Regions from separate parts of the Ureibacillus sp. GCM10028918 genome, predicted to be linked through region 2. Evidence: riboswitches for the same ligand, from Rfam matches in the RefSeq annotation. Region 2 holds a riboswitch; each other region holds the start of a gene.

Region 1 (10,720 bases), on a different contig from region 2:
ATAACTGTTCTACTCAAATCTACATCCCCTTTGTTTTCGAGTTTTTCTTACAGTGTATTAAACTTCCCTTTTAAGGCGCTAATGTTGTTGATTGTAACTAATTCCTTTCTTCCTACTACAATCGCGCTCCAACATAATCGACAACATTGTATCGACTGAACGCTCGCTCAGTTTATATTTAATAAAAAGGGGAGCCACTTAGAACTCCCTTTTTACATCTATCTATATTTTATAGAATATTGAACTGATAATCAATTTCAACTTTTCTGATATTAATATTTTTTCTGTCTTAAGAGCTAATATCATATTAAATGCACATTTCTTGTCGAATAAAGTCAATTTCACACTTAAACTTCTACTACGTCTTCCTCAACCACTTCAACCACTTTTTCACCGAATACAGAACGTTCCAATAGTTCGGCGATGTCATATGTTCCAACAGATTCTTCTACTTCTTTTGCTTTTGTTCCATCAGATAGCATTGTTAAGCAGTACGGACAGCCGGAAGAGATTACGGATGCATTTGTTGCTAATGCTTGTTCTGTTCGTGCCACATTGATGCGGTTTCCTACATGTTCTTCCATCCACATTAAGCCACCACCGGCTCCACAGCACATTGCTTTTTCACGGTTACGTTCCATCTCAACGAGGTTCACTCCTGGAATGGCTTTCAGTATTTCACGTGGTGCATCATATACATCATTGTAGCGGCCTAAGTAACATGAATCATGGAAGACAATTGTTTCTTCTACTCGATAATTCAAGGTTAACTTCCCTTCATTTACCAAATCGTATAGTAACTCGGTATGATGGTACACTTCCCCTTCCCATCCAAAATCCTTGTACTCATTTTTAAAGATGTTGTATGCATGAGGGTCGATCGTCACAATTTTCGTCACGTCATTTTTCACGAACTCCTCAATGTTTGCTGTAGCAAGCTCTTGGAACAAAAACTCATTTCCTAATCGGCGAGGTGTATCGCCAGAGTTTTTCTCTTTATTTCCTAAAATCGCAAATTTCACACCTGCTTCATTCATTAAACGGGCAAAGGATAGAGCGATTTTTTGGGACCGGCTATCAAATGACCCCATTGAACCAACCCAGAATAGATACTCAAAACCTTCACCAGATTTCTTCGCTTCCTTCACCGTAGGAATCGAAATAGATGACTCCATTTCACGCCAGTTTTCTTTTTCTTTACGGTTAAGGCCCCAAGGATTTCCTTGACGTTCAATATTATTCATGGCGCGCTGTGCGTCGGAATTAACTTTCCCTTCAGTCATTGTTAAATAGCGACGCAGGTCTATAATTTTGTCAACATGCTCATTCATTACTGGACATTGGTCTTCACAATTACGGCAAGTTGTACATGCCCAGATCTCTTCTTCTGTGATGACATCCCCGATTAACGAAGGACTATAGATATCTTCAATAACAGCACCTTCTGCCCCAGCCGCCATCGCTAGTTGATTGCCCTGTGTATTACTAAATGCAAAAGCAGGTACCCAAGGCTTCTGCTTTGTAGTGACCGCCCCTGTAAATGTTAAGTGGTCTCGCAGCTTAACGATCAAGTCCATAGGAGAAAGCATTTTCCCTGTTCCTGTTGCTGGACACATATTCGTACAGCGCCCACATTCCACACAAGCATATAAATCGAGCATTTGCTTTTGAGTGAAGTCAGTAATTTTACCGACACCAAGAGCTGGCATATCGGCTTCATCCTCAGCTTCTTCTAATGCAGCAAAGTCGATGGGACGAAGTGTTCCAATACGATCTTGCCTGTTTACAACGGCATTGATCGTACCCGTTATTAAGTGGAAGTGCTTTCCTTGTGGAATATAAACAAGGAATGCTAACAATGCTGCCAAATGTGCCCACCACATGACAAAAAATACGACCGCTGCTGCTGTTGGCGACATCCATTGGAAAGCCCAAGCAATACTCGATGCAACTGGTTCAGCTAGCGTGAAAGCATGTCCATGCCATATAAGCGCCATTCCGTTGCCTATTAAAGTAGCAAACATTAAAACACCTAAAAACAAATAGACTAAACCATTTTTAAAACCTCGTTTAAGTCGAACAAGCTTTTCCATATAACGGCGGTAAAACGCGACCGCCACAGCTACTAATATAACTAATACGACAATTTCCTGGAAGAAAGTAAATACAGGATATAATCCACCAAGCGGCAAATGTGAATCCGGGGCTAGTCCCTTCCAAATTAAATCTATCGCCCCTAATTGAACTAACAAAAATCCGTAGAAAAAGGCGACATGTACTAAGCCCATCTTTTTATCTTTTAATAGCTTGGATTGTCCAAAAACTTTTTCTGCTAAATCTCCAAGACGTTCTTTCAGCTTTAACTCAAACTCTTCTTTTCTGCCAAGTTGAATAAATTCATAACGTGTTTTCACTAAATAAAAGAATAATCCTAATGCGTATAAGACAACTGCTCCAAATAACACCCAATTCGCTATAAGCAATCCATTCATTTCTTCTCCCCCTTTTGCCTTATTTTCCCCTTTGTTTGAAATGATTTTTGAGAAGTCTTAAAATATTCTATAATATTAGTAAATTCAAGAACCCTCGGTTTTATGTCTATTGTAAATATGAATGAGCATTCAGTCAACGTATTGTTTGAATATTTCTAATAAAATGTTGATAGTTTGTTAATAATGTATTTTTTCGCTACAATGCGCATCCTCTCTTCATATAAGTAAAACAAACAATACGAAATGGAAATACAACTGTTTAATTTTATAATTAGGAGTGTAAATATGGGTGGCTGGTTTGAGGTACAAACGTTAATTTGGCTTTTTCCTATTATCTTTATGTTTCATGATTTTGAGGAGATTATCTTCGCAGAAAAATGGATTCAAAAAAATTCTTCCCTGCTTTATAAAAAATTACCGAAAAAAGTTGCAGCTGGCATTATCAATCAGCTTTCTATGTCAACTGCGCAATTTTCTGTCGCTGTCCTGATTATTTTCTTATTTGTAAGTAGTTCAACAATCATGGCAAATCAATATTTACATGAAAAACCTTTTGGAAGTATCGCATTTTTTGCTGTAGTAACATTAACCTTTTTCCTTCACGCTTTTATGCACATCGGTCAATCTATTTTTTTGAGAACCTATACTCCCGGTTCCTTTACTTCAGTAATCCTGCTCATTCCATACAGTCTACTTTTGTATGGGACATTACTAAAATATGACATCATTACTTGGAAGTTAATTTTTATTTGCTTGCCATTTATTTTGTTGCTGGTTCCTGTATTATTGATCGCTCATTCAATCGGAAAAAAGATTATTAGGTAATAAAAAAACAATCCTGTTTCTTAGGATTGTTTTCTCATTTTTATTTAAATACATCCCCGCCACGAATGTACTCGATATCCTTAACGTTCGAACGGAAGTTTATGACACGAGCGGCAGCGAAGAAATAATCAGATAAGCGATTTAAATATTTTTGTACAATGGCTGGAACATCTTCAACTTCGTTCATTAATGTAACAGTCCGTCGTTCAGCTCTCCGTGTTACAGTCCGAGCAATATGAAGCGTTGCAGCTGCAGGCGTACCACCCGGCAATATAAATCTCTTTAATGGCGGGGCTTCATCTGACAGGGAATCGATTCTTTTTTCCAATGCGTCAATAGACGATTCTTGCAATGTATATTTTCTTTCCTTCATGACATTCGCTAAATCGCCACCGCAATCGAATAGCTCATGCTGAATAGTTTCAAGGTCTTCTAGTAGATCCTTGAACACTGCTGGATCTAATTCGGTTACAGCCTTGCCGATAAAAGAATTTAGTTCATCAATTGTGCCGTATGCCTCTACTCGCAAATCATCCTTACTAACGCGCCCACCCATTAAGCTTGTTTTGCCTTTATCCCCTGTTTTTGTGTAAAGTTTCATATTATCTGTCCCCTTTTCGATAAATTTGAATTGCTTCTACGGTCGCCTCAAAAACACCTCTCCCAATTACTTGACCTACCTCTGTAATGGGACCACCGTATTGCATGAACTCCCCTTGTTGCGTTGCAGCAATGAGTAGACTATCTGTTGGCGTACCGGTCGCAAGTGTGTTCGAAATATAATCATACACCTCTTCATGGTGCAATGCCTTCGACTTGCTTTCTGTTGCTGTCATCATTGCTTGCACAAAGGCTTCATCGGATAATTTGCCATTAATGATTACCCATGTATTAATCGTTCCTACTTGAAAGAAGTTGTTGCGTTTATAGCTTTGGGAAACATCGATTGCATTCCCGACCCCCGCCGTTACTACAACGAATACTTCGCCAAAGGGCATCTCATATTTCTTTATAACAGCCTTTTTCGTATCAACAGCAGTCATCATGCCGACCGTATTTGTTGGTGAAAAGCCTTTACTGACTAAGTACTGGAGATATTCTTCTTTAACATGTTCAATATCATAATCGGGTTGTACTGTCCGGTTCATGAAGTTCGCATACCATCCCATCCCTGCGTTATGTACCGCTGAAGATAGCACTCTTAAAGGATAATGGGATTTAAATTCAACATATTCCTGTTTAATTTTTATTTGATCCAATTTTACCACTTTCTCTTCAGACTGATTCTGCAATTCCGGTAAAATGGTCATTTGTGGCTTTGGTTGCTCTGGATGTGCTTGTATCGAAATCCGGGTATTATAAACATCCTTAATTTGCTCTTCGAGTAATACCTCATGTGGAGCACCGAAAGCTTTCACTTTTCCATTTTCCATTAAAAGTATTTCATCACAATAGAGTGACGCCAAGTTAATATCGTGGAAAACGGAAACTACGGTTAGTTTATTTTCAGTGACTTCTCTCTGTATCATATCTAAAATTTGCTTTTGATGTGCAATATCGAGATGATTGGTCGGTTCATCAAGCAACAGTAAACTTGAGGCCTGTGCCAAAGCTTGTGCGATGAAAACTCTTTGCTGTTCGCCACCTGATAAAAACTCCAAATAATGGTTTTCATATTTTTCAATATCCGTCAACTGCATAGCTTTTTTTACTGCACGTTCATCTTCAGCTCTCCAACTTGAGAAAAAGCCCGATTGATGTGGATACCGTCCAATCGATACAGTGTCACGAACAGTACTTGAAAACGCTGTTGCATGTAATTGCGGGAGTATGGTCATTTTTCTAGCTAACTCGCGGGTTGAATAATCATTTATATCCACGCCATCTATAATGACGGTTCCAAAAGTGGGACTCATGATGCCACTGATTACCTTTAGTAATGTGGATTTTCCGCATCCGTTCGGCCCTAATATCCCAACCATCCTGCCTTTCTCCACTTCAAATGAAATATCTGATAGGATTGGTGTTGCACCATAACCACCTGAAATATTGTGAACCTTTAGCATATTTTCACCCCCTACTTCTTCGCTGTTTAAAGAAGATATACGAAAAGACAGGTGCCCCGATAAAGGATGTAATGACACCAATCGGTAATTCTGAGGGCGTGATGATTGTCCTTGAAACGAGATCACAAAGTATCAAAAGACTCGCACCATTTAAGAATGATAACGTCAATAAATGGCGGTGATCCGTTCCCCAAAGCATGCGCGTCATATGTGGGACAACTAATCCAACAAACCCAATAGTACCCGAAACCGCCACTGCCGCTCCAGTAAGCATCGAACCTCCAGCAAGAATTGCATACTTTCGCTTTTTTACGTTTACTCCTAAAGCTTGTGCCCGTTCATCACCATACATCATGGCATTTAATTCGCGGCGATTGAGCCATAAAAGGATGACTCCAATCACGACAAACGGCAAAATCATTTGGACATATGGCCATCCTCGCATGGATACACTCCCAAGAAGCCAACTTGTAATTTCACGCAACTGTTGTCCAGTAAGTGCAATCATTAACGAAATACAAGACCCTAAAAAGGAACTAAAAATAACACCTGTCAAAATAAGTGTTTCCATTTTCATGGAGCGATCGATTATTCTTGCAAAGGATAATACAAGAATCATCGTAATGAATGCCCCCACCATACCAATCAACGGCAGAGTGTATACGCCTATGATAGGTATCGAAAGACCAAAGAAAATCGTCGCAACGGCTCCAACAGAGGCACCAGAAGAAATACCAAGTGTATATGGATCAGCTAAAGGGTTTTTAAGCAATCCCTGAAACGCAGCCCCAGCAATTGCCAGTGAAGCCCCAACAAGACCTGCCAAAACTACACGGGGCATTCGAATGCCCCATAATATACTGTAAGCACTTGGATTCGTTTCCTTATCCCATAAGGTTGAAAGTGGGATATCTGCTGAACCAATTGAAACGCCGAGCCAAATGCTTGCCAATAAAATAACGATCGATGAACTATAAGCAAACAGCATTCTTTTTTTCACAAAGTTACCTCAAGACTATTCTTTACATTATTATATTTTTTAGTAGAAGTTGTATCCATTTTGTAGTTCATTGTTTCACCTATGTGTTACCAAGTATATTTTTTGCATCATTCAGCCACATTATGAAGCAAAATAAAAAGTCTCCCTAGACATAAAGGGAGACGGTTTAGTAATTGAAAAAAATTACACGTTTTGTACTCCCCTTATCCTCGTAAGGTTTGAATCTCTTTTTCATAAAGGCAGGTCTCCTGGCTTATGGTCATTGTGTTCCCTTCCTTCCCATTACAAGTCTCTTGCAACAGTGGATTTTAGGGCCACTCCCATTTACAGTTGCGGGACAGCGTTGGATTTGCACCAACTTCCCTTTTACTCTTTTTGCAAATCTTGCAAAAAGACCTTTACTACTTTTGAATTTCTTTCTTTCTATTATACTTTATTTTTGGAAAAGGATGTATAAAACTTTAGCATGAACGATTCCGTTATTTACCAATTTTCTATTAAACCAACTATATTATGGCGCATTACTTTTTTAATACCATCTATACGGGGACGAAGCAAACCAATTTCTTCATAATATCTATGTGTTCATGTGAAAACATCGAACTCGAATACAAGCAGCTCGATACATGCGAGCGTTCAAAAAAAAGAGAGCAATAATAGCTCTCTTCAATGAAATATAAATATAGAAATCTTAGCCTATGGACGAATAAATTGTTGCGTCCAATAATTCCCGTTCTGCGCGTATCCTACCCCGATATGAGTAAAGTTGGAGTTTAATATATTGGCTCGATGGCCCTCGGAATTCATCCAGGCTTCTACAACTTCCTGTGCTGTCCGTTGCCCCTTCGCAATATTTTCACCGGCAGCTCTGTATGAAATACCAAGAGATGTCATTAATTCAAATGGCGTGCCATAGGTAGGACTATTGTGACTAAAATAATTATTTTTGGACATATCATCCGATTTAATTTGCGCTGAATTCATTATTGGTTGATAGATTTCCAATGGTTGCAATCCGTATTTCGCCCTTTCTTTATTCGTATATTCTACAACTTGTTGGGCGAAACCATTTTCAACATCCGGTGCTTGGTCATACGATTCGGCTCGTACAACAAAAGAGGCCATTTCAGCTCTTTTCACGGGTTCATTGGGCGAAAATGTTGTCGTGCTTGTTCCTGTTGTAACGCGAGCATTATATAACGCTTGTATATAATGACGGAACCCGGACGATGAACTAACATCTTTAAAAGGATATGTGATAGTAGAAGGAAGCCGGATTTCAAACGCATTTACAAGGATGATTGCCATTTCGGCTCTTGTTAATGATTTTCCCGGTTTAAAGGTATGATCCTGATAACCTCTAATTACTCCTCGTTCATATAAAGCATTAATTTCCTTAAAAGATGGTGAAGTTGAATCCACGTCGGCAAAAATCTGTTTTGTATAAGAGGAAGCATCAATGTTTAAAGCTTTTGTTAATATAATTGCTGCTTGTTCTCTTGTTAATAATTGATTCGGTTTAAAAGTCCCATCAGGAAAACCATTGAGCACCCCTCGATTATATAATGCTTGAATGGCTTCAAAATGCGAGTTTGTTGGCGATAAATCCGAAAAATCCAATGATTTTGCATCGGCTGCCGGAACCGATATGACTGCCGCTGCAGCAATGGTAGCTAAGTACGCAGTATACTTTTTATTCATAAGGTTCATCTCCTTTAGCAGTCTATGCAAACCTTATCATACCTTTTCCTATGAAACTAGGTCCCTCGGAAATAGGTTGAAAGATAGTCAGTTTCTATATATCCACATTTGTGCGTATAGAAACGTACTAGATTTAATGGAGCGGCATTCATCAACCTAAGAATTGAAAAGCTACGCGTTACTCTTACTAACTCACTGTTTAGCCCCCTCTTTAAATACTCTCAAGAAAAAACCAGCCCCCTATTTTCTAAGGGACTGGTTTAATTGAAATCACATATTATTACATTTTTTCAGGAGCTGCTACTCCGATTAAACGTAATGCGTTTGCTAGTGTCACACGAACGGCGTTGATTAATGCCAGACGTGCTTCAGTTAACTCTTTGTTATCAGGGTTAAGCACTTTTTCAGCGTTGTAGAAGCTGTGGAATGCAGCTGCCAAGTCTTGAATGTAGTTGGCAACACGGTGTGGTGTACGGTGTTTTGCCGCCTCTGCTACTACTTGAGGGAATGCACCTACTTTTTTCAGTACGTCCTCTTCTTTTTCTGCCGTTAATAAATCTAGATGATCTAATGAAGTCTTGAATCCTTGCTCATCTGCAGAACGGATAATTGAGCAAATACGTGCATGAGCATATTGTGCATAGTAAACAGGGTTTTCATTTGATTGTGATACTGCCAAGTCTAAGTCGAAGTCCATATGTGAATCACAAGCAGTTTTTACAAAGTAGTAACGTACTGCATCCAAGCCCACTTCTTCAACTAAATCACGCATCGTAACAGCATTCCCGGTACGTTTACTCATTTTGTATTTTTCACCGTTTTTATAAAGCTGCACCATTTGGATAACTTCTACTTCTAATTTATCTCGGTCGTATCCAAGTGCTTGAATTGCTGCCTTCATACGTGGAATATAGCCGTGGTGGTCGGCACCCCAGATATTGATTAGCTTTTCAAAGCCGCGTTGAATTTTATCTTCATGGTATGCAATGTCCGGCGTTAAATAAGTGAATGAACCCTCTGATTTAATTAATACACGGTCTTTATCGTCACCGAATGTAGTTGAACGGAACCAAGTTGCTCCCTCTTCTTCAAACACATGACCGTTTTCTTTTAGTTTGTTTAAAGCTACTTCGATTTTGCCGTTCTTGTATAAAGATGTTTCTGAATACCAAACATCAAAATTCACACGGAAGTTTGCTAGGTCATTTTTTAATTTGTCCAATTCTAATTTCAACCCATGCTCACGGAAGAATTCGAAGCGTTCCTCATCTGACTTTTCAAGGATTGCTCCTCCGAATTCATCAGCTAATTTACCAGCAATCGTAATAATATCTTGACCATGGTAGCCGTCTTCCGGCATAGCTGCATCCATTCCTAAAGCCTGTTTGTAGCGAGCTTCCAATGAATGAGCCAGATTGTTAATTTGATTACCCGCATCGTTGATATAATATTCGCGGGATACGTCAAACCCTGCAAAGTCTAATACGTTACATAATGAATCACCGAATGCAGCCCCACGAGCATGTCCTAAGTGCAGGTCACCTGTTGGGTTTGCTGATACAAACTCGACTTGGACTTTTTCGCCATTGCCAGCTGTAGAGCGACCATAGTTTTCACCTTGTTCTTTTACTGCTTTTACAACATCGGCAAGGAATGCTTTACGCACCGTAATGTTAATAAAGCCTGGGCCGGCAATTTCTAATTTTTCAATTTCAGTGCCCTCTGTTTCAATGTTTTCTAAAATGCTTTCTGCAATGGCGCGTGGTGGTTTTTTGGCTAACTTTGTTAACTGCATTGCTAGGTTCGTCGCAAAGTCACCATTCGCTTTATCCTTAGGTGTTTCTAAATGGATATTCAGGTGTGTCCCTGCTTCTACTAAACCTGATTTTTCAACTGCCGCTTGCAAGGCGTCTTTAATTGCTTGTTGCAATTGTTCTACTGCATTCATTATTGTACCTCCGAATAGTGTATTTCCAATGTATATTTTCCAACAGCTTGACCGCTTAAAATGAGATCGTACTGGACGTTAAATTTTCCACTCAGGATTTGGCCTTCTTTATAATCATAGGATAAATGTCGGGTTTTCGTTACGATTGGCAATGATCCAAACTGTGAATCGTATTCCCCTATCTCTTCTTGTATTGTGTTGAATGGCAGGCGCATTTTCACGCCGCCACCACGTAATATCAAGGCTTGTTCGCTACCCATTTTGACTGTTGTACGGATTTCTTTTTCCTCAAGTTGTTCTACATAACGTAGATAGGTTTTACCGGATTTTTTTACTAATGAACCGTCTAACCACATTTCGTAGTTTTCTTTATCTCCATCAATCGGAAGAATTGTGGAATTCAATTTTATTTTCACTTTCGTTTCAGCATTATTCATACTGTGGTCACTCCAGACTCTCATTACTATAACCTTTATATTATATATTAAAGCCTAATCAAAGTTCAATCATACCATAACTATGAGGAAATTATAAAAAAATCCAAAAGCACCTATGCCTTTGGATTGAAAATTAAATACTTGGATTGTCTTTTTCTTTTTTCAGGAACATCTCATAAATAGATTTTAATTGTTCTGCTTTTAATTCTATATTATGCTCATGCATGTATTTTACAGCATAACCTAATGCG
Region 2 (10,720 bases):
TATATGCAAAGGAAAGGCGGATATGCCGGGAATCATTCGGTGCATAAATATAACCGGGATTTATAAGCACTTTTTTCTTAAGTAACCTCCTAAATAATTCGGTTGTTACAATCGGTTCGTGGAATTTTAACCATATATAAAATCCTCCTTTGGGAGATTCCCAAGAAGCCATGTTGCAAAAATATAGGTTTAATAAGTTATCCATGAGCTCGGCACGCATTTTCAGTTCCGCTTTTAAGTGTTCGATATGTTTTTCATATCTGCCTGTCCGTAACCAGTATTCGACGATTTGCTGTGAAATCGCACTGGAGCCGTAATCCATTTGCATTTTAATATCTGCTAAACGTTTAATGATAGGTGTGGAGGCAATTACCCAACCAATCCGCAAGCCCGGACTTAACGTTTTTGATACGCTGCCAATATATAGAACCTGGCCTGATCTATCGAAGGATTTAATAGCCGGAGTTGGTTCATCAAAAAGTAATTCAAAATAAACATCATCTTCAATCATTGGTAATTGTACTGCTTCACTCAAAGCATATAAACTTTTTTTCGCTTCTAAAGTCATACTGCTGCCGGTTGGATTATGAAGTGTAGGAATTGTATACAAAATGGCTTGTCTCTTTTTGCGAATTCGTTCGATTGTCTCAGCGGTAAGTTGATTGTCTTCCAGGGAATATAGATTCATTCCAAAAGATTGAAAAGTATGAATGGAATTTAAATAAGAAAAATGGTTTTGAAAAATAAATGAGCCTGTTTCCAGTAGTCCAAGTGCAATCAATTGAAGTGCTTGAAGCCCTCCGGAGACAATGCAAATATTTTCAGGCGACGTTTCGACTCCCCGCTTTCTAACATATTGGCATATGGCTTGACGCAAACTGAAATTTCCTTGAGGAGATGAATAGCCAATTGCTTTTCCGTCCAATTGTACCTCGCTAAGTGATCTTTGAAGTTCAGCTGTTGGTAATAATGAGGGGCTAAGTTCACCTGTGCCTAATCGAATGACGGTGTCGTCTTGCTCAAATTCATTAATCAATTGAATCGTTTGATAGTTTGCTTTATGGATGCTTGATTCGATATAGTGCTGCCAATTTGTTTGTTTCTGTTTCACAAGCACATTCCAGGAATCATTCGATACATACGTAGCTGAGCCCGTTTTGGAAGATAACAGGCCATTCGCCTTCAGTTCATCAATTGCTTCTTGAAGTGTACTGCGGTTTACGCCAAGAGATAGTGCAAGCTTACGTTGTGGAGGCAATTTCGTTCCAAGAGGCCACTCACCATTTTGTATTTGTTCTGTCATCCATTGAACAATTTGTTTCGATAAGCTCGTGGTTAGGGAACGATTCGGTTGCCAGTTCATATGTTATCTCCTTTAGATTGGATGGGAATAAAACCGTCCAATTGGACCTTTTTTCTATTTATATCACATGTATGATAGAGAGGAAAGGAGTTTGAAAGATGGAACCTTTACTTCATGGTATACTACTCGCGTTTGGACTTATCTTGCCTTTAGGTGTTCAAAATATATTTGTTTTTACTCAAGGCGTTACACAACCAAGGTTAGCTAAAGCTTTACCGGCAGCAATTACTGCTGCGATTTGTGATACGGTTTTGATTGTACTTGCTATTCTGGGACTATCTTTGATTGTGCTGCAATTTGAATGGCTTCGAATCGTTTTATTAGCAGGAGGAATTCTGTTTCTAATCTATATGGGGAAAGTGATCTGGACATCGCCAGCCGCAAATGTCGAAGGGGAAACTTCCTTGCAGGTGAGAAAGCAAATTGTTTTTGCTCTTTCTGTATCATTGCTGAACCCCCATGCATTACTAGATACAATTGGCGTCATTGGAACAAGTGCCATGAAATATAGCGGGGAAGAACAAGTCATGTTTACAGTTGCTTGTATAGTGGTCTCCTGGATCTGGTTTTTTGGTTTGGCGATTATAGGAGCAAATTTAAAGAAGATACATATACCAACAGGAATCTTTATTTTATTTAATAAATGTTCGGCCATTTTTATATGGGGAACGGCATTGTATTTATTTATCACTATTTTTTAGTATGTCTAATGAGCCCTTTCAAACAGGGGATATTAGCTAAGTGAATGAGGCTGTTCATTCAAATTAGGCATTTACACCAATACATTCGTCTAGAACACTTCTTCCTGGGTGCATATATTGTACTGAGTTCGAAATTGAGGAGGTGTTTTGGAATGGGTAAAAATGTAGGCGGTGAGTACGAATACAGCAGTGGTGGAAATAGCTCTTGGTTCGCTTTATTAGTAGTACTATTCATTCTTCTAATTATTGTTGGTGCATACTACTTTAATGGTGGATATGACTACTAATTAATTAAAAAAGTATAAAAATTAGCCCTCCGAATTCTTCGGAGGGCTTTACAAATATATCACTTTAAAGTTTCCGTGATCTGGGACGACAGAAGGGAAGCCAGATTGTAAATAGTCCTTAAATAAAAAAGGAACTGTTTGTATTGTTTCACTAAGGATTTTCCTATTTTTTAGTAAAGGAAAGTCATACCCTGTTAACCGATAGCTATTCAATACAACACGATAGTAGTGTTCATTTTCCAAAGACTCACCCTTGAAAATCATATTCTTTACACGATGACCAACCGGCTCCCTTATATCAATTAGATAGGAAATCCCACCCCAAAAATCGTACTGATATGGCATAGGTGTGTGAGGATAAACATTTGTGCTAAAATCAATCTCTCCATTCTGATTCATCGCTAATACGGCTGCACTTTGCTCTATTAGCTGTTTAATTTCAATTCCTGCTAATAAAATAACCCTTAATTTATGTTCTCGTGGTGCGTTTATAAATAAATCGCGATTTGTAATCCTGCCGTTCAATCCGCCAGTCTCCATATACAAAAGATCGCAAACAGAGATTTGAGCATCTGTCGCTTTGAGTTGCATGTCATGTATTAGCTGTATAAAGGGATGGCTCGAAAGTCGTGAAGTTAATAACCCGTTATAAGAATAATCTCTTTGGATGTATGTAAGCTCCTGATCTAGCCAGTTCTCTACTTCATTTGGATAAGAGCAAGAGAGTTGATCTTCCTCCAGTTGGTGAAAGATTGCATAACTATGCCCTTGTTCAAAATCTATTTGTACCTCGAAAAATCCAATTCCATGAGAAGCTGGTTGAATAATAATTGTATCTTGAATTTTTTCATTGATATATAAATGCTGGTGACCTGTAATGAGTAAATCAATTCCGGTAATGGCTTCTAAAATTTCGTTTGCTTGATTTTCACCGACTCGTTCCTGATATACCGTACCTGTTAATGGATCTTCGGTAAAGCCGCCATGGTAGGAAACAATAAGATAATCCGGATTCTCATTTGTCACTACATAATCCACCCAATATTGTAAAGCTTTCAGGGCATCCTCAAAGTTAAGGTCCTTCACATATCCGTACTCGTCCCAAACGGGGGTAAAGTGGGTGGTTACACCTACTACGACAAACTTTTTGCCACGAATATTCTTTATAAAGTAAGGTTTAGCAAATTCGCCAATATTACAGCTAATCCAAGGGAAATAACACTCAGAACCCAAATTTTGAATAGCTGATAGATTATGATGAAATTCATGATTACCGAAAACTGCCACATCATAGATTTCATTTGCAAGTTTAATCATTGGATGTAAATTTTTATCGATATGCTTGTAATAAAAAGTAGCGGGGCTACCATCAAGAAAATCTCCGTTATCAATCACTAAATCTGGATTTAATGCTTTCATTTGATTGACCAAAGGCTTAAAACGATCCAGTCGTCCGTGTAAATCGCTTGTAATTAGTATGGAAGTCATTGCTTCACCTCTTTTTGCTTGCAATTTTTTAATAGCATATATTTAGTATGGTAAACGAAAATAGACTTATTTACACCATGTTAGAATATATGCTACACTTAATTTCGTAAATTAAATCTATATATTGTGTTTGTTTTGATTGGGTACTACTATATGTAGTTTAAAAGGGAAGTTCGGTGAGAATCCAACGCTGTCCCCGCAACTGTAATGCTAACGATGATTCGATGCCACTGTGTGTATATCACGGGAAGGGAATCAGAGGACGAAGCTAAGCCAGGAGACCTGCCTAGTAAAACAGAACAATCATTTCTTCGGGGATTGAGAGATGGGGACGTTACCTATTTTCTATACATTTGGGCGTTTCCATTTTAAGGCGATCTCTTTTCGAAGGGGTGGCTTTTTATTTTTGCCATAGGGCTGAAAAATGTATTTTTCTTCTGCTGTTTACACGATGTACAAAGTGGTATTGAAGTAGAGAAAAAATTTAATAGAGGAGAGGATTAGATGAAACTATATACAAAAACCATTTGTCCAAAATGCATGTGGGTAAAATCAGAATTACAGAGAGCAGGTCTTGAAGTAGAAGTGGTCAATATTGATGAAAATGAGCAGGCGAAGCAAACCATCATAGATGCAGGCTTCTTTACTGTACCTGTTTTAGAATTTGATGGCCAGTTGATTGGAGATGTTCAAGAGATTGTTTCTCATATTGAACTGGTTGCAGGGTGATTGCTTATGCTAGCAGAACCGGAAACGTCCGTTATGTTGTTTCCAAAATACAGGGTGAAGCAATTGAGATTGAGGAAGGATTACAGTTGGACAAGCCCTTTCTATTAATTACATATACAGACGGGCTTGGGGATATTCCAGTGAGGGTTGCTCATTTTTTGGAACAAAATGGAACCCTTTGTAAAGGTGTAGTTGTCAGTGGAAATAGCAACTTTGGCCATCACGTATTTGGTGGTGCAGGGGAAAAAATTGCATCACGCTACCAAGTCCCTCTAGTACGCAAATTAGATTTGCGCGGATACAGAGGAGATTATGAAGTCATTCAACAGTTTTATGAAGAGAGGGTCATTGGATGAAAACATTTTTGAAACTAAATAATGATGTGCTGAATCGATATAACACGACAGGACAGCTTGAACTAGAAAAGGATCGAGAAGCGACACGGCGCTACTTTTTAGAATATGTAAACGTTCGCTTACGATACTTTATTGATATTGAAGAAAAGATTCGTTATTTAGTAGAGGAAGGGTATTACGAAAAAGAATTTATTGAACAGTATGACTTAGAATTTATTAAACATTTATATAAAAAAGCATACGATTACAACTTCCGATTCCCCTCTTTTATGAGTGCAAGCAAATTTTACGACAGTTATGCGATGAAGAGCCGTGATGGTGAAGAGATTCTTGAAAAATACGAAGATCGAATTGTGATTATTGCTTTGTATTTAGCACAAGGGAATACAGATTTAGCAGAACGGGCTGTGGAAGCCATGATGGAAGCTTACCAACCTGCTACACCAACAGCTTTAAATAGTGGAAAGAAAGCTCGTGGGGAGCTGGTAAGCTGTTTTAAACTATCAATGGACGATTCGATGAATAGCATTGCTGAAAACATCGGGTATTGTTTGGAGTTATCTCGTCTCGGTGGCGGTGTGGGTGTAAACTTAACTGACTTGCGTCCACTTGGAGATCCCATTAAAGGAATTTTAAATCGTGCGAGTGGTGTTATCCCGGTTGCTAAATTGTTGGAGAATTCTTTCAGTTATTCGAATCAACTTGGACAACGCAACGGTTCAGGGGTTGTCTATTTAAATATATTCCACGCGGATATTGAGAATTTTATCTCGTCCAAAAAACCGAATGCTGACGATAAAATCCGCCTGGCAACATTATCAACAGGCATCATCCTTCCGAGCATTTTCTTTGAGCTCATGAAACGAGATAAAGACATTGTGCTCTTTAGTCCATATGATATTTACAAAGAATATGGTAAACGAATGTCCGAAATTTCAATTTCAGAGATGTATTATGAATTGCTGGATAACCCAAAAATACGCAAAATCAAACGGCTTAATGCAAGGAAGCTTTATACAGAAGTGAAAAAAGCCCAGTTTGAATCTGGTTACCCATTTGAAATCTTTGATGATAATGTAAATGAAGTGCATCCACTAAAAAATATTGGTCGCGTAGCAATGTCGAATTTGTGCACGGAAATTTTACAGCTTCAGCAAAAGAGTATTATCACAGACCAAGATGAACCAAATGAGTATGGCTTAGATGTATCCTGTAATCTCGGCTCAATAGATATGCATGAAGCAAGTAAAGTAGCTGATTTTGGTAAATTAGTGGATACAGCAATGCGTCTTTTAACCAATGTATCTCAAATGACGCATATTAAAAACGTTCCATCTGTTGCGAAAGCAAATAAATTGATGCACTCAGTAGGACTTGGCGTTATGAATTTGCATGGCCACTTAGTGACACAAGGAATCCTGTATGGTTCGAAGGAATCCATTGACTTTATCGATGGATTTATGGAGGCGCTTAACTATTACTCTCTTAAAAGCTCAATGGAAATTGCAAAAGAGCGTGGTGAGACGTTCTACCAATTCGAAGAGAGTGAGTATGCAAACGGCAACTACTTTGAATCATATATCAACAAAGAAGAAAAAGAGTATCTACCAGAATCTATTCGTGCTCTTGGAAATGTGCCGATTATTACAGCGAATATGTGGAAAGAGTTAGCGGAAGACGTGAAAGAATATGGATTATTCCACTCATATAGATTGGCTGTTGCTCCGACTGGATCGATTAGTTATATCAGATCATGCACGGCATCCATTTCACCATGCACCGAACGCGTGGAAGTGCGTGATTATGCAGATAGCCGTACGATTTACCCAATGCCATATTTAACGAATGACAATGCTCACCTGTACGTAGAAGCCTATGATGTCAATGCTTATGACCTCATTGATTTATATGCTGCGGCACAAAAGCATGTCGATCAAGGGATTTCAATGACCCTCTATGTAACGGATGCTTGGACAACTGAGCAGTTAGCGAAAATCTATATTTACGCTTGGATGCGTGGCATTAAGTCGGTTTACTATGTACGACAACGTTTACAAACATTAGAGGAGTGTGTGGCATGTCAAATCTAGTCTATGAGGCAGTCAATTGGAATAAACCGACGAGTGAGCTCGCTCAAATATTTTGGGACCAGCAATGGAAACAAATCTGGTTTCCAGAAGAAATTGCCGTTAGTAAAGATGTAAAGCAGTGGCAAAGTTTTGAACATCAAGAGACTTATAAAAAGGTATTTGCTGGCCTTACACTACTTGATACGGTTCAAACGAATATCGGAATGAACCAAATTGCTACGTATGCAACAGATTTACAAGAAAAAGCAGTCTTCACAGTATTTGGAGCTTTTGAGGCGATTCATGCAAAATCGTATTCTTATATTTTTACAACTCTTTGTACCAACGCTGAAATTGATGAATTGTTCGAGTGGGTTAAGAAAAACGAATATCTTCAATACAAGGCAAACAAAATAGGAGATATCTATAACGCCATTGAAGAAGGAAATCCAGAAAGCTTATGGAAAGCCATGTTCTCCTCGGTGATGCTAGAATCTTTCTTATTCTATTCGGGCTTTTTCTATCCTCTTTATTTAGGTGGACAAGGAATTCTGCGTAATTCAGCAGAAGTGATTTCGCTCATTTTGCGTGATGAATCCATTCATGGTCTTGCAGTAGGGTTCTTCGCTCAAAATCTTTTCAAGCAATTTACTAAGGAAAAGCAAGATGAGTTAACGGTATGGGGATATGAACTGTTATTGGACTTATATCAAAATGAGATGAGCTATACAGATGATGTGTATGCAGAAACAGGCCTTTCACCAGACGTAAAAGCCTATGTTCGTTATAACGCCAATAAAGCGCTAATGAACGTCGGATTTGATCCAATGTTCCCTGAAGAAGAAGTAAATCCGATTGTAATGAACGGTATCCGCAATGAAGGGTCGACTTATGATTTCTTTAGTCAGAAAGGATCCAGCTACGCAAAAGCGAAAATGGCTCCTATAACGGATGACACATTTGATTTCAAAAATAGAATATAAAAATGAAACCTCACAGAAGCAGTAAAGCTTCTGTGAGGTTTTTCTAGTTAAATTAAGATTCATCTGAGAGCTATTAAATTTCCTCTGTTTTGTGTTTGAATTTTATGTCTATATTTGTAGAACGATTATTAAAGGATTATAGTATTTTTTTGCGAATTGTATGATGTAAGGGGTGATATGTATGTCTGAATTAACAGTAGTATCAGAAACATCAACAAGTGAAGAGCTTATTTATAATACGGCAACGGTGAGTAAAATATTAAGTATTCACGAAAAAACCTTGAGAAGATATTGCACGCTAATGCAAAACTATAATTACAATTTTCAAAAAAATAGAAATGGACACCGGCTTTACTATCAACAAGACATTGAAATCATTAAGAGAATTATTCACCTCAAAAATTCAAGCTCGTTGACTTTAGAACAAGCTGTGAAGGTTACGCTAGGATTGGACGTGGACAGTGAAGAGGAAAAAGTTAATAATGAATCGACCTCTTCAGATTTTGATTATAACCAACTGCTTACAGAGTTTACTACATTCAAGAATGATCAAATGGAGTTCAATAAAAAATTATTGGAGCAATTGATCAAACAAGAGCACTATATAAAAAACAGCATTGAGGAAAGAGACAAAAAATTAATGTTTGCGATGAAGGAATCCATGGAAACAAGAAGACAGCTTGCCGCGGCAGCCGAGGCGGAAAGAGAAAGTGAGCAGAAGAAAAAAATATGGTGGCAGTTTTGGAAATGAAAAATCAATTATATAACAAATTGTGAAAGCTTGCGGATAGTATGACGCAGGCTATTTTTGTGCTAAACGACTGTTTACTAACTAATGAAAATAGGCGTATAGTTAAGTATATAAATTACCTTAGAAAGAAGGCTTTCGATGTTAGCTGAATTGGATAAACGTCTCCAAAGATTAATGCCGATTTTAACTCCTCTCAGCTTAATAGCGGGTGTTCTACTGGAAGATGTCGGGGGGGAATTGGTATTTCTTGTGCCTTTCTTATTTGCATTTATGACATTTGCCGGAAGTTTAAGTTTGAACTTTCAAGGTTTAAGAAGCTTCGTGAAGTATCCTTGGGTTATTTTAACAACCATCGCTGTTCTACATATACTTATGCCATTATGGGCGTATTTTATCTCAAATCTTTTATTTGATGATCATTTATTAGTCATCGGGTTTATTTTATCAGTCGCTGTCCCTACTGGAGTAACAAGCTTTATCTGGGCAAGTATCTGTAAGGGAAACCTCCCACTTTGCCTCTCCATTATCTTAATTGATACAATTCTTTCTCCTCTCGTATTACCAGCATTAATTCACCTTGTAGTAGGAGAAACAGTTGCAATTAATACAATGTCAATCATGTTGGATTTATTCTGGATGGTTGTATTGCCTTCGATTGCAGCAGTATTGCTAAATGAGTGGACGAAAGGTGAAATAGACCATACTCTTGGTAAAACTCTCGCACCTTTTCAAAAGCTAAGTATATTTTTGATTGTTGCCATTAACAGCAGTGCTGTTGCCCCCTTCCTGAAAAATATCACATGGGAGATTGTGGGAATCATTTCGGTTGTTTTATTGCTCGCTGTGTTTGGTTATATGATGTGTTTAGTACTAGGTCATTTCTTATTCAAAGACTACGAGATTATTACAACAATTGTTTTCACGGGTGGAATGCGGAATATTGCTGTTGGCGTGGTTATTGCAAGTACTTACTTTCCGGCTAAGGTTGTGATGCCAGTAGTGTTTGGTATGCTGTTTCAGCAGATACTTGCCTCACAGTTTAGTAGAGTCCTAGAAAAGTATAATGAAAAATTTCTATCTGACGAAGAGCCACTTACTAAAGAGAAGGTAGTCTAGCAAGAAAAGGGGGAGTATGAGAAGAATGTCTACAATCAACGTAATTTCATACAATAGCAATTATGCTGAACAATCGGTTGAAATGTGGAGAAATAGTAAAGAAAAAGCTATTGGTCAAAAGGAAATTCATAGTTTTGAAAATCATGTGGAGTACTTAAACCATATTTTATATCCTCAGTACAGAGTGGAACTAGCCGTACTGAATCAACAGGTTGTAGGACTGATCGCATATAATGATTGTGAAATCAGCCAGCTCTACATTCATGTAGATTATCAAGGTCAAGGAATAGGCGTAATACTACTAGAAAGAGCAAAAGAACAATCTTCTGGGAAACTCACTTTATATACCTTCGATGTAAATAAAAATGCCCAAAAGTTTTATGAAAAGCACGGTTTTCGGATTATCGGAAGAAATCATGATAATGAAGAGGGACTTCCGGATATCCTTTATGAATGGGTAAGGTAAAAGATAATATGATTATTGATGGGGAGTATGGACTAAAGTACTTCCTTTTTCGTTATACAAAAGTCGCACTTTGAGTATCTTTAGGTCTATAGATAAGGATTCAGAAAAGTGTTACTTTTGTTATAGGGAAAAATTTTAAAGGAGTTGTTGAACGACATGGGCATTAAAGCGACGAATGGACTTTTTATAGGAAATATATTGTTGGTAGTTTTATTAGTAGTCAATCTTCTATTTGCAACATCTACGGTAACTACCATTATAAGTGCAGTGGGGATTGTCATCCTTGTGATGGTTACATTCTATACATATAAATCTATTACACTTCCAATGAAAAAAACGCTGCAGATGGCGAGACAGATGATGGATGGTGAACTACAAATAGATGAAGCGCCAAACGTAAAAAATGAGTTT
Region 3 (10,720 bases), on a different contig from region 2:
TTCACTATAGATGGTACAATAGTGAAACATATTAGGAGGTACGAAAAATGTCGAAGTACTCAGATTACGATTTAAAGCCATTTTTAAAAGACGCAATTGCAAAACTAGGCTTTGAAGAACCAACACCGATTCAAAAGGAAATGATTCCCCTTATTTTAAAAGGGAAAAGTGCGATTGGACAAGCGCACACAGGGACAGGGAAAACACATAGTTTTCTATTACCGATTGTTCAACGTATTAATGAAGAGAAGCAAGAGGTTCAAGCGATTATCACTTCTCCAACGAGAGAGCTTGCACAACAAATTTACGATGCATTAGGCGAGTTAATTGGGGAAACAGATATTCAAGCGAAATTGTTCATTGGTGGAACTGATAAACAAAGATCGATTGATAAATTAAAAACTCAGCCACAAATCGTAGTAGGGACACCTGGACGAATTCGTGATTTAGTAAAAGAAGGTGCATTACTTGTCCATACGGCACCTATTTTAGTAGTTGATGAAGCTGACCTTGCTTTTGATATGGGGTTCATCGAAGAAATCGATGGTTTTGCATCCCATATGCCAGAAAAGCTTGAAATGTACGTCTTCTCTGCAACCATTCCTGAGAAATTACAACCGTTCTTAAAGAAATATATGGAAGCTCCAGTCCATATTCATATGAATGACAAACGCCCTGTAGCTGAAGGTATTGATTTCGTATTAGTTCCTGTTCGTTCAAAATCCAGAAATCGCCGTTTAGTCGAAGTAATGGAAGCCATCAATCCTTTTTTAGCTGTTATTTTCTGTAATACAAGAAAGAATGCTGAAGCAGTTGCTGGCTATTTAGCGGAGCAAGGAATCCGAGTAGGACAAATACATGGGGATCTAAGTCCTCGTGACCGTAAAAAAATGATGAAACAAATTCGTGATTTAGAATTCCAATATATCGTTGCGACTGATTTAGCAGCACGTGGTATTGATATTCAAGGGATTTCCCATGTGATCAATTATGAAATCCCAGAAGACCTGGAATTCTTTATCCACCGTGTAGGTCGAACAGCTCGTGCAGGAAATAAAGGAACTGCCATTACATTATTCGAACCAGAAGATGAAGATGCAGTAGTTCGAGTAGAAAAAATGGGCATACCGTTCGTACCAAAAGATGTGAAAAACGGAGAATGGATTGAATTAAAAGAACGTCATGCACGCCAAAACAGAGCAAAACATGAAAACGAAATTGACGTAATCGCAAAATCAAAGGTACGTAAACCTAAAAAGGTAAAACCAGGTTACAAACGAAATATGCGTTGGGAAATGGAAAAGATTAAAAAGAAAGAAAGACGTAAGAAAAACCGTCAAAAATAAATGAGATATGATTGATTAGCTTAAGTTTTAGGAGGACTTGAAAATGTTGCTAGGTTCACACGTTTCGATGAGTGGGAAAGAAATGCTCCTAGGTTCAAGTAAAGAAGCAGCTTCTTATGGTGCATCAACGTTTATGATTTATACGGGTGCACCGCAAAATACTCGTCGCAAACCGATTGAAGAGTTAAATATTGTAGAGGGTCTCGCACATATGAAAGAAAACGGACTTTCAAACATTGTTGTTCATGCACCTTACATTATTAATATTGCGAATACGACAAAACCTGAAACCTTTGCTCTAGGTGTAGAATTCCTGCAAAAGGAAATTGAACGCACAGCTGCAATCGGTGCAACACAAATCGTTTTACATCCCGGTGCCCATGTGGGTGCAGGTGTAGAGGCAGGAATTGCGAAGATTATTGAAGGTTTAAATGAGGTGTTATCCTCTGAGTATCCAGTTCAAATCGCCTTAGAAACAATGGCAGGGAAGGGCACAGAAATCGGAAGATCGTTTGAAGAACTTGCCCAAATTTTCGATGGTGTAAAAAATAATGACCGTTTATCTATTTGCTTCGATACTTGTCATACACACGATGCCGGATATGACATTATTAATGATTTTGATGGAGTATTGGCTAAGTTCGATCAATTGATTGGAATCGACAAAATAAAGGTTGTCCATATCAATGATAGCAAAAATGTATGTGGAGCAGGCAAAGACCGCCATGAAAATATTGGATTTGGACATATTGGATTTGAAGCACTTAAATCGATTGTTCACCACGAAGCCTTTAAAGAGGTACCGAAAATCCTGGAAACACCATGGATAGGACCTGACGCGAAGAACAAAAAAGCTCCTTATAAACTTGAAATAGAAATGCTTAAAACTGGCGAATATAAACCAGCAGAAATCGAAGCATTACTAGTTTAATACTGACTACAGAGACATCAAGCAAATTCATTGCTTGATGTTTTTTTGTTTAAAGAATTATTAAGTACTTAGATTAATGGATTATAAGGAAACTCTTAAAAATAATGTTATCAATAGACTTGGGGAAAAGTCGTATTGCCAATTTATCAAACATATAAATGGGGGTAAATAATCTATTTTTAAAGCTTATTTGGTTTTGTTTAAATGAATGGCTTAAGTAATAAAAAAGTAGCCTATACTAATTTTATCTTAAATTTTTGGAGGAATTATGAAAACGAAACTAATTCTTTCTATTATTACAATACTTTTACTCATTATCCCGTCTCATTTTGTACAAGCAGCACCAAGTATAGAAAATACTGTACAAGCCCAATTAGGAAACGAGAATATTAGTGTTTCTTTACGTGAATTAAATAATGGTGAATTACTTTTTGAAAAAAACGGAGATATCGCAATGAAACCGGCATCTACTTTAAAGTTATTAACAGCATCGGCGGCAATAGAGATGCTTGGCCCAGATTACCGGTTTCAAACAAAGCTTTATATAGATGGTGAGATAAAAGGTAAAACCCTTAACGGTGATCTCTACATTCAAGGTGGAGGCGACCCTACTTTACAAAATAAGGATTTCACTTTCATGGCAAGTGTTTTAAAGTTTAATGGAATTCATCAAATAAATGGAAATCTTTATGGCGATGATTCGATATTTTCAGGAGAACAATTGACTCCTGGAATAGCTAAAGAAGATGAAAGTTTTTATTTTGCAGCTAGAACTTCTGCTTTAACAATGTCACCTGATAATGATTATGATGCCGGTACAATTATCATTCATGTACATGCAACAAATGCAGGGGAGCGACCTATTATTTCTGCTGAGCCAAGTACAAGTGGTATGGTCATTAACAATCAAGCGTTAACTGTAAATAAAAATCAACAAAATACGATTGAAATCCTACGCGAATATGGCACAAATCAAATTACCATTACGGGAAATATACCTTATAATAAAACCTTCAAGGATTGGGTGACCTTGTTTGACCCTACGATTAATACATTACAAGCAATAAAAGAAAGCTTTCAGAAATCTGGTCTGGCCTTTACTAAAAATAGTTCAATTGAGCGCAAATTTGTACCAAAAGAGGCGGGAATTTTTTATACAAAGCATTCCTTACCTCTAGCAGCCTTAATGCAGCCATTTTTAAAGCTTAGTAATAATAGTATGGCTGATATTTTCACTAAAACATTAGGTCGAGAGTTTAATGGGAAAGGTGATACCAATGAAGGGCTAATTGCATTAAAGGAATATGGAATCTCTATCGGATTAAATATGGAAAATTGGCATTTTGAGGATGGTTCTGGTATGTCCCACACCAATAAAGTGACAGCAAATGAACTTTCGCTTTTATTGACTAAAATGAGTGAAAGTCCTACATTTAAACTTGTTCACTCAAGTTTACCTATAGGTGGACAAACTGAACGTAAAGTAGGGGGATCCTTAAAAAATCGTTTTAAAGAAGAAAAATACCGTAATAGGGTAATTGCTAAAACGGGACACATATCGGGAGTCTATACATTAGCAGGCTATGTAGAAGCAAGTAGCGGACGTACTTATGCTTTTGCCATTATGACACAAAACCAGACATTTATCAGACTAAATGCAATCGATGAAGTAGTGAAAAAAATTATTATGGAATATTAGAAAACTTATCTAATCCCTAAATCAAGCGATTATCCATTGTTTCACTTAAGTGGATAGGTAATTTTCACTCCCCAATCCGGATAAAAAGAGGTTTCTTCCTACAAAGAAGCCTCTTTTTTGTCTAACCTGATGTTTTAGTAATTCTCCATATATTTTAAAAGTTTTTTTAATTTCTTCTTTCCAATAATGGATTCGACTTCTTTCAAGAAGGAATTTGGTATTCCTGTTATTAGCCAAGTGATTGAGGCACGTTCAGTGAGAGGTCTTAAACGTTGTACTTCTTCAATGGTTAGATCAATCCCATATTCTCTTGAAAACTTAACGATTTCTCTATCTGATTTAGATAAAAATTGTTCTATAAACTCAATCTGTCTCAAAAAACTACATCCTTTCAAAAAAACATTTCATTTTAAAATTAAAATCTACCTAAAACAAGTTTACTTACTTTACAATTTGCTAAGAATCTACTATACTAACAAGTTGTAAATCGTAATGATTATGAATTAGAAAGAAGAGAAAAAATGAGCCAAACATTAATTGATATGAAAAATGTGTCTTTTCAATATGAATATACGCAAGTTCTAAAAAACATCTCGTTAAAAGTGGAGGAAGGAGACTTCCTGGCAATTCTTGGCCCAAATGGTTCAGGTAAATCCACATTATTAAAGCTATTACTAGGATTACTAAAACCAATGGCTGGGGAAGTTCAACTTTTTGGTCAATCGAATGAAACATTCCGTAATAGAGAATGGATCGGTTATGTTTCTCAAAAATCCAATGCATTCAACTCGGGCTTTCCAGCTACTGTTGAGGAAGTTGTTAAAAGTGGATTAACGAAAAAAGTTGGCCTATTTAAAAAAATACCAAAAAGTGCAAATGGCAAAGTAGAAGAAGCTTTGACTTCTGTAGGTATGGAGCAATTCCGTTCCCGTAATATCGGTCAGCTATCAGGTGGCCAGCAGCAAAGAGTATTTATTGCAAGGGCTCTTGTATCAGACCCTAAAGTTTTAATTCTAGATGAGCCAACAGTAGGAATCGACCACGAAAATGTTCAATCATTTTATGATATGTTGGCAAAGTTAAATGAGGAACAAAATAAGACGATTATTTTAGTTACTCATGATGTGGATACGGTATCAAACCGCATTAGTCATGTTGCCTGCTTAAATCAAACGATTCATTTCCATGGCTTTAAGAAAGAGTTTGATACAATTTCTCAAACTCAATTGGATAATTGGTATGGACATTCAGTTCGAAAGATTCATTAATGAGGAGAAGGCAAAATGATTGAAGCAATTTTAAACTACGAATTTTTACAAAATGCCTTTATCTCCGGGCTGGTTATTGGAGTAATTGCACCATTATTAGGTGTTTTCATCGTTGTACGAAGAATGTCTCTCATCGCAGATGCATTATCCCACGTAACTTTGGCAGGGATTGCGGGGAGCTTATATCTAAGTCAGAGCTTCTCTTGGCTAATCCTTTTAAATCCGATTTATTTAGGTATTGTTGCAGCGGTAAGCGGCTCAATTTTAATAGAACGGTTGCGTAGACTATACAAACATTATGAAGAGTTGGCTATTCCGATTATCATGTCGGCAGGGATTGGTCTAACCGCAATTTTTGTCTCGCTGGCAAGCGGCTTTAATACTGATTTAATGAGTTATCTATTCGGTTCTGTTTCGGCTGTGTCGAGACAGGACTTATGGATTGTCATATGTATTGCGATTGTCGTCATCGTATTCCTATATTTGTTTTTCAAAGAGATGTTTGTACTTGCATTCGATGAAGAATATGCCCACGCTAGCGGGTTGCCTGCAAAATGGATTCATTTCTTATTTATGCTTGTCGTTGCCTTGGTTATTGCAGCAAGTATGCGAATTGTGGGGATATTACTAGTTTCATCATTAATTACCTTGCCAGTTGCAGCAAGTATGCGAATCGCAAAAGGGTTTAAACAAACAATTATTTATTCAATCCTTTTTGGTGAAGCAGCTGTTATCATAGGATTAGCAAGCGCCTATTATTTAAATCTGGCACCAGGTGGTACAATTGTCGTCACATCAATCCTAATTTTATTGATTGTCATCCTCGTGAAAAAAATCGTACTTAATTTAAATGCAAAAGAAAGGGGAGCAGTTAAATGAATTTAACAAAAGCATGGGAAATACTGAAGGATAACGGTTTTAAAAAAACCGATAAACGTGAGTTAATATTGAATATGTTCCAAGAAACCGATAAATATTTAACTGCAAAGGATCTCTTATCTGTATTGAAACAAGATTTTCCTGGAATGAGTTTTGATACAATCTATCGGAACTTAGCTACATTTGTCAACCTTGGGATTTTAGAAGAAACAGAGTTAAATGGTGAAAGAAATTTCCGTATGCAGTGTGAATCCGATCACCATCATCATCACTTTATTTGTATGGAATGCGGAAACGTAAAAGAAATCTCTATCTGCCCAATGGAAATGTTAAATGAAAAACTTCCAGGATATACGATTGAAGCACATAAATTCGAGATCTATGGAAAATGTATGAGCTGCAGTTAATTTCTTGGTTCCTTCTATTATTTTTCTTTTGAAAAAATAAAAATACTATTATTTTGGAAAATATGTTATATTGCTGTTAAGTGAATAGTGTTTGCAGGAAAAAGATGCGTAAAAAACGCTTAATTGGGAATTCGGTGCAAGACCGAAGCTGTATCCGCAACTGTATGTGCTAATTTCAGGAATTCGCCACTGTCTCTTATAGATGGGAAGGCTCTTCGAAATGCTATGCACAAGCCAGGAGACCTATCTTTTTCTGATCGTAACTAACCTCTTCGGAAATAAAGGGAATGTACGGCATAATTGAATGAATAGTATTATGTGAGTTTATTCTGTAATCTTTTGCCATCCATTTCGCGGATGGCTTTTTATTTTCTCTTGGTAGATGAATGGGTTTTTCGCTATTTGATTTTTTTATGGGGGGGTTAAATATTCGAAAGGATATGCGATTTAGTTGTTATCCATTTATGCGTGAGCAAGGGAGTTTAGTCGATTACGAGATTCGAACAGATTCACTTGCAACCCGAATAGGAGCTGTTTTACCAGTGTTGCGTGGAGATGATGCATGTCAGGTTGTTTACGAGGATTTACAAGTAATCCAGCCTAACGCGTATCATGTTAACGGCTCTGTACGGGGAAAATTAGCGATTACAGAGGAAGATTTACAAGCTTTGAGTGACCGCTATGATTATTATGTTGAGCAAGTTGGGGATGTAATCAAGCAATTTTTATTGCCTCAAGGCAGTGAAGCGGGTGCCTTGCTTCATGTTTGCCGCAGTGAAGCAAAGAAATCATACCGTGCACTACATAAAGTAAGTGAAGAACGCGAAGTACCAGAAATTTTGTTTGATTATTTAGGACTTCTTGCAAATGTATTTTTTGTAATGGCCGTTTACACGAACTGCAAACAGGGTGTAGATGAAATTCCATTTGTAAGTAAATCCTATCCAATAAAGAAAAAACGAAAAGAGGAAATAAGATGAAATTTTTAGAGAAGAAGTGGCTGGCACCATTAGCAATCTCATTATTATTAGTTGGTTGTAATTCAGAAGAACCAGCTAAAAATGATGATACAGAAACAACTGAAAATGCTGGGGCATCTGAAGAAGCAGGTCCTTACACTGTCGTTGATGACCGCGGTGTGGAAGTGACTTTTGAGCAAGTGCCAGAAAAAATTGTCTCATTACAACCAAGTAATACTGAAATTTTATTTGAGCTTGGGGTAGGGGAGCAAATCATCGGTGCAACAGAATTTGATACATACCCTGAAGAAGCTCTTGAAATAGAACGTATTTCAGATTCGATGACAATAAATACCGAAAGAGTAATAGAACTGCAGCCTGACGTTGTGTTTGCCTATACAGTTGGGGAAGAAACACATATTGAACAATTAGAAAATGCTGGATTGAAGGTTTTTGTTATCAAAACAGCTGCAACAATCGATGATGTTTATGGAGATATTGAGCAAATTGCAGAAGTCTTAAATGTTGAAGAAAAAGCAGATGAAATCGTTTCCGGGATCGAAGAGCAAATTGCTGCGGTTCAAGAAAAAACTGCTTCACTAGATGTTAAAGAAAAAGTATATTTTGAAATCTCGCCATCTCCAGATATTTGGTCTGTTGGCTCTGGTACATTCCAACAAGAGCTGATTGAAGCAGCTGGTGTTGAAAACATATATGCTGATCAGCAAAGTTGGTTTGCTGTCTCAGAAGAGGATTTAATTACACGTAATCCAGAAGCGATTATCACTACTGTAAATTATAGTGAGGATCCTAAAGGAGAAATTTTAGCTCGTGAGGGATGGTCAAATATTACGGCTGTCCAAAATGAAGAAGTTTATGAGTTAAACGCCGACATCCTAGATCGTCCAGGACCACGTATCGGTGAAGCAATCGAACTAATTGCATCAGCAATCTACCCGGAGATTTTTAACTAAAGAACAGAGGGCAAATTCCTAATAATTGTTTGCTTAGAGTGTAGACAAAGTCGAAAATTGACTTTGTCTACACTCATTTTTTGAGTGATTCTTGAAGAATAAAGATTCACAGACTAACTTGAAAACGCTTGTCATACAATGCGGGAAGCTCTACCGAGATCAGAAGAGAATATGAGTTCATGAGGGGAGGAACGGGGCAACCAACGCAGTATGCTAGCGTTTGTCAACAGTCAGGGCAAATTCTGAATAAGAGTCTGCTCATTTCCATTTATCTAAATGATCATGAAAAATACCGAGGAGGTCCAAATGGGTAAACTAGTCTTTATTACAGGCGGCGTTCGGAGCGGAAAAAGTGCATATGCCGAATATTATGCGAAACAGCTTTATCAAAAATTTGAACGGACAAACCTGTACTATATTGCTTCAGGTGTTGCTTTTGATGAAGAGATGACAAAACGAATAAAACGTCATCAAGCAGATCGTGAACAGTCAGCTATAGAGTGGAGTACAATTGAAATACAAGAAGAAGTATGCTTTGATGAAATAATCTCCTCAAAATCCGTAATACTATGGGATTGTATAACGACTTGGTTAAATAATGTACACTATAATACAGAACGACTTAATCAAAATCAAAGACTAATTGAAATTGATAAGTACCTGGATAAAATAAAAAAACAGATATTGCAATGGATTGAGGATGATGCTGTAGTTCTACTTGTATCGAACGAAATCTTAGATGAACCTTTCTCTCACTTTTCAGAGGTGAATTACTATCGTGAGCATTTAGGTAAATTACATCAATGGATTGTTCGATACAGTGACGAAGCATACGAAATGGATTATAGTAAGATTGAACGTTGGAAATAGGACGGTGCCCATTTTGAAAAATAGTATGATTGGATTGCTTTTGTCGTTTCAGTTTTTTTCTTCTTTACCTATTCGAAAGCAGCTTCCGATGAATCAACAATCAGTCACGGCAATGTATACAATGCTGCCTTTTTTAGGCATTCTAATGGGGTGCTCTTTATATATCTTGTATATGATAAATGAACAATATTTTCATGTTTCTACTCTACTATTTGCTATCTTGGTTGTTGTAGCAGGAATTGTCATGACAGGAGGCCTGCATTTAGATGGTTGGATTGATATGGGAGATGCCTATTTTTCTTATCAGGACCAAGCGAAGCGACTTGCAATTTTAGAAGATTCTCGAGTTGGAGCCTTTGGAGCAATTAGTTTAGTCGTAATGTTACTACTAAAAATAGGCTTTACCTATGAATTATTACAAAAGGAACCACAAAATATGTTTTTATATTTTCTTGCGATTCCTTTTTTAAGTCGGTTAGCCCTGCTAGTCTACTTTGTTACAACCCATACGGTTAAAGAAAAAGGGTTAGCCTCATATTTTAAATCTCAAGTAAATCCGGCGAGATTATGGACTGCACTTATACTTTATACGCTCGTATTTAATAGTTATACATACTATGTAATGGGATTCAAAGGAATGATTTTAGTTGGATGTATGCTTCTATTTGTCCTTCTGTATAGAAAGTGGACGATTAAAAACTTTGGTGGAATGACTGGGGATTTATTGGGAGCTTTAAATGAAGGGACTGAGGTGTTTTTATGGGGGATTCTGTTGTTGTTCATTTAATAAGACATGAAAAGACAAATGCCAACTTAAAAGGAAAATATATTGGCTGGACTGATGAATCAATTAATGCAAAAGAACTGTATTTCAATGTTCCTTTATGTCCTAAATTGGTTTATGGGAGTGATTTAAAGAGATGCAAAGAGACAGCACACCTGTACTTCCCAGGAGCCATCTATCTACCTGAAGAAAATTTCAGAGAATTGAATTTTGGGGATTTTGAGATGAAGACTTATGAGGAACTTAAGAGGTCATCCATTTATCGTCAATGGATTGATGATCCACAAAAAGTTCCTCCTCCGAATGGTGAGTCCTATGAAGACTTTTTACACAGGGTGGTTCGTACTTTTCAGCAAATTATCTCTCAAAATGCCGACTATACTTTTGTAGTTCATGGTGGCGTCATTCGTGTTTTACTATCTATTTTTGGACCGATGGAAAAATCTTTTCAACAAATCTTGGTATCACATAGAACCATCTATTCACTGGAGTGGCCTGATTATTCCCAAGTAAAGGAGGGGAAACGGTGCAAGTTGTTATCGGTGGAGCCTATAATGGCAAAAGAAAGTTTGTAAAAGAAGTATTATTAAATCATGGGAAACC

What was found. A riboswitch is a leader RNA that binds a small molecule or an ion and turns the genes downstream of it on or off. The one in region 2 is predicted to bind cobalamin.
Region 1: linked by a shared signal. The riboswitch ahead of ACFQU5_RS07670 (FecCD family ABC transporter permease) and the one ahead of ACFQU5_RS08775 (glutaredoxin family protein) in region 2 are both predicted to bind cobalamin.
Region 3: linked by a shared signal. The riboswitch ahead of ACFQU5_RS01685 (hypothetical protein) and the one ahead of ACFQU5_RS08775 (glutaredoxin family protein) in region 2 are both predicted to bind cobalamin.

Annotation. Positions count from the first base shown of each region.
Region 1 is NZ_JBHTFK010000005.1:948,291-959,010, forward strand. Features, by position in the region: gene ACFQU5_RS07645 (acetyl-CoA C-acetyltransferase) at 1-17, opposite strand, end outside; gene ACFQU5_RS07650 ((Fe-S)-binding protein) at 348-2,492, opposite strand; gene ACFQU5_RS07655 (HXXEE domain-containing protein) at 2,778-3,317, shown strand; gene ACFQU5_RS07660 (cob(I)yrinic acid a,c-diamide adenosyltransferase) at 3,358-3,918, opposite strand; gene ACFQU5_RS07665 (adenosylcobinamide amidohydrolase) at 3,920-5,383, opposite strand; gene ACFQU5_RS07670 (FecCD family ABC transporter permease) at 5,388-6,371, opposite strand; cobalamin riboswitch at 6,605-6,798, opposite strand; gene ACFQU5_RS07675 (CAP domain-containing protein) at 7,080-7,691, opposite strand; partial or broken gene ACFQU5_RS07680 (S-layer homology domain-containing protein) at 7,698-8,093, opposite strand; gene argS (arginine--tRNA ligase) at 8,365-10,032, opposite strand; gene ACFQU5_RS07690 (YwiB family protein) at 10,032-10,469, opposite strand; gene ACFQU5_RS07695 (GTPase) at 10,603-10,720, opposite strand, start outside.
Region 2 is NZ_JBHTFK010000006.1:144,866-155,585, reverse strand. Features, by position in the region: gene ACFQU5_RS08795 (aminotransferase-like domain-containing protein) at 1-1,363, opposite strand, end outside; gene ACFQU5_RS08790 (LysE/ArgO family amino acid transporter) at 1,462-2,064, shown strand; gene ACFQU5_RS08785 (YjcZ family sporulation protein) at 2,217-2,351, shown strand; gene ACFQU5_RS08780 (bifunctional metallophosphatase/5'-nucleotidase) at 2,400-3,839, opposite strand; cobalamin riboswitch at 3,964-4,143, shown strand; gene ACFQU5_RS08775 (glutaredoxin family protein) at 4,344-4,568, shown strand; gene nrdI (class Ib ribonucleoside-diphosphate reductase assembly flavoprotein NrdI) at 4,565-4,924, shown strand; gene nrdE (class 1b ribonucleoside-diphosphate reductase subunit alpha) at 4,921-7,014, shown strand; gene nrdF (class 1b ribonucleoside-diphosphate reductase subunit beta) at 7,002-7,976, shown strand; gene ACFQU5_RS08755 (MerR family transcriptional regulator) at 8,158-8,727, shown strand; gene ACFQU5_RS08750 (bile acid:sodium symporter family protein) at 8,866-9,843, shown strand; gene ACFQU5_RS08745 (GNAT family N-acetyltransferase) at 9,869-10,309, shown strand; gene ACFQU5_RS08740 (methyl-accepting chemotaxis protein) at 10,466-10,720, shown strand, end outside.
Region 3 is NZ_JBHTFK010000002.1:349,685-360,404, forward strand. Features, by position in the region: gene ACFQU5_RS01650 (DEAD/DEAH box helicase) at 48-1,346, shown strand; gene ACFQU5_RS01655 (deoxyribonuclease IV) at 1,390-2,277, shown strand; gene dacB (D-alanyl-D-alanine carboxypeptidase/D-alanyl-D-alanine endopeptidase) at 2,546-3,976, shown strand; gene ACFQU5_RS01665 (endonuclease IV) at 4,111-4,353, opposite strand; gene ACFQU5_RS01670 (metal ABC transporter ATP-binding protein) at 4,498-5,244, shown strand; gene ACFQU5_RS01675 (metal ABC transporter permease) at 5,260-6,123, shown strand; gene ACFQU5_RS01680 (Fur family transcriptional regulator) at 6,120-6,530, shown strand; cobalamin riboswitch at 6,616-6,795, shown strand; gene ACFQU5_RS01685 (hypothetical protein) at 6,959-7,510, shown strand; gene ACFQU5_RS01690 (ABC transporter substrate-binding protein) at 7,507-8,463, shown strand; gene ACFQU5_RS01695 (bifunctional adenosylcobinamide kinase/adenosylcobinamide-phosphate guanylyltransferase) at 8,770-9,333, shown strand; gene cobS (adenosylcobinamide-GDP ribazoletransferase) at 9,347-10,120, shown strand; gene ACFQU5_RS01705 (histidine phosphatase family protein) at 10,093-10,692, shown strand; gene ACFQU5_RS01710 (bifunctional adenosylcobinamide kinase/adenosylcobinamide-phosphate guanylyltransferase) at 10,644-10,720, shown strand, end outside.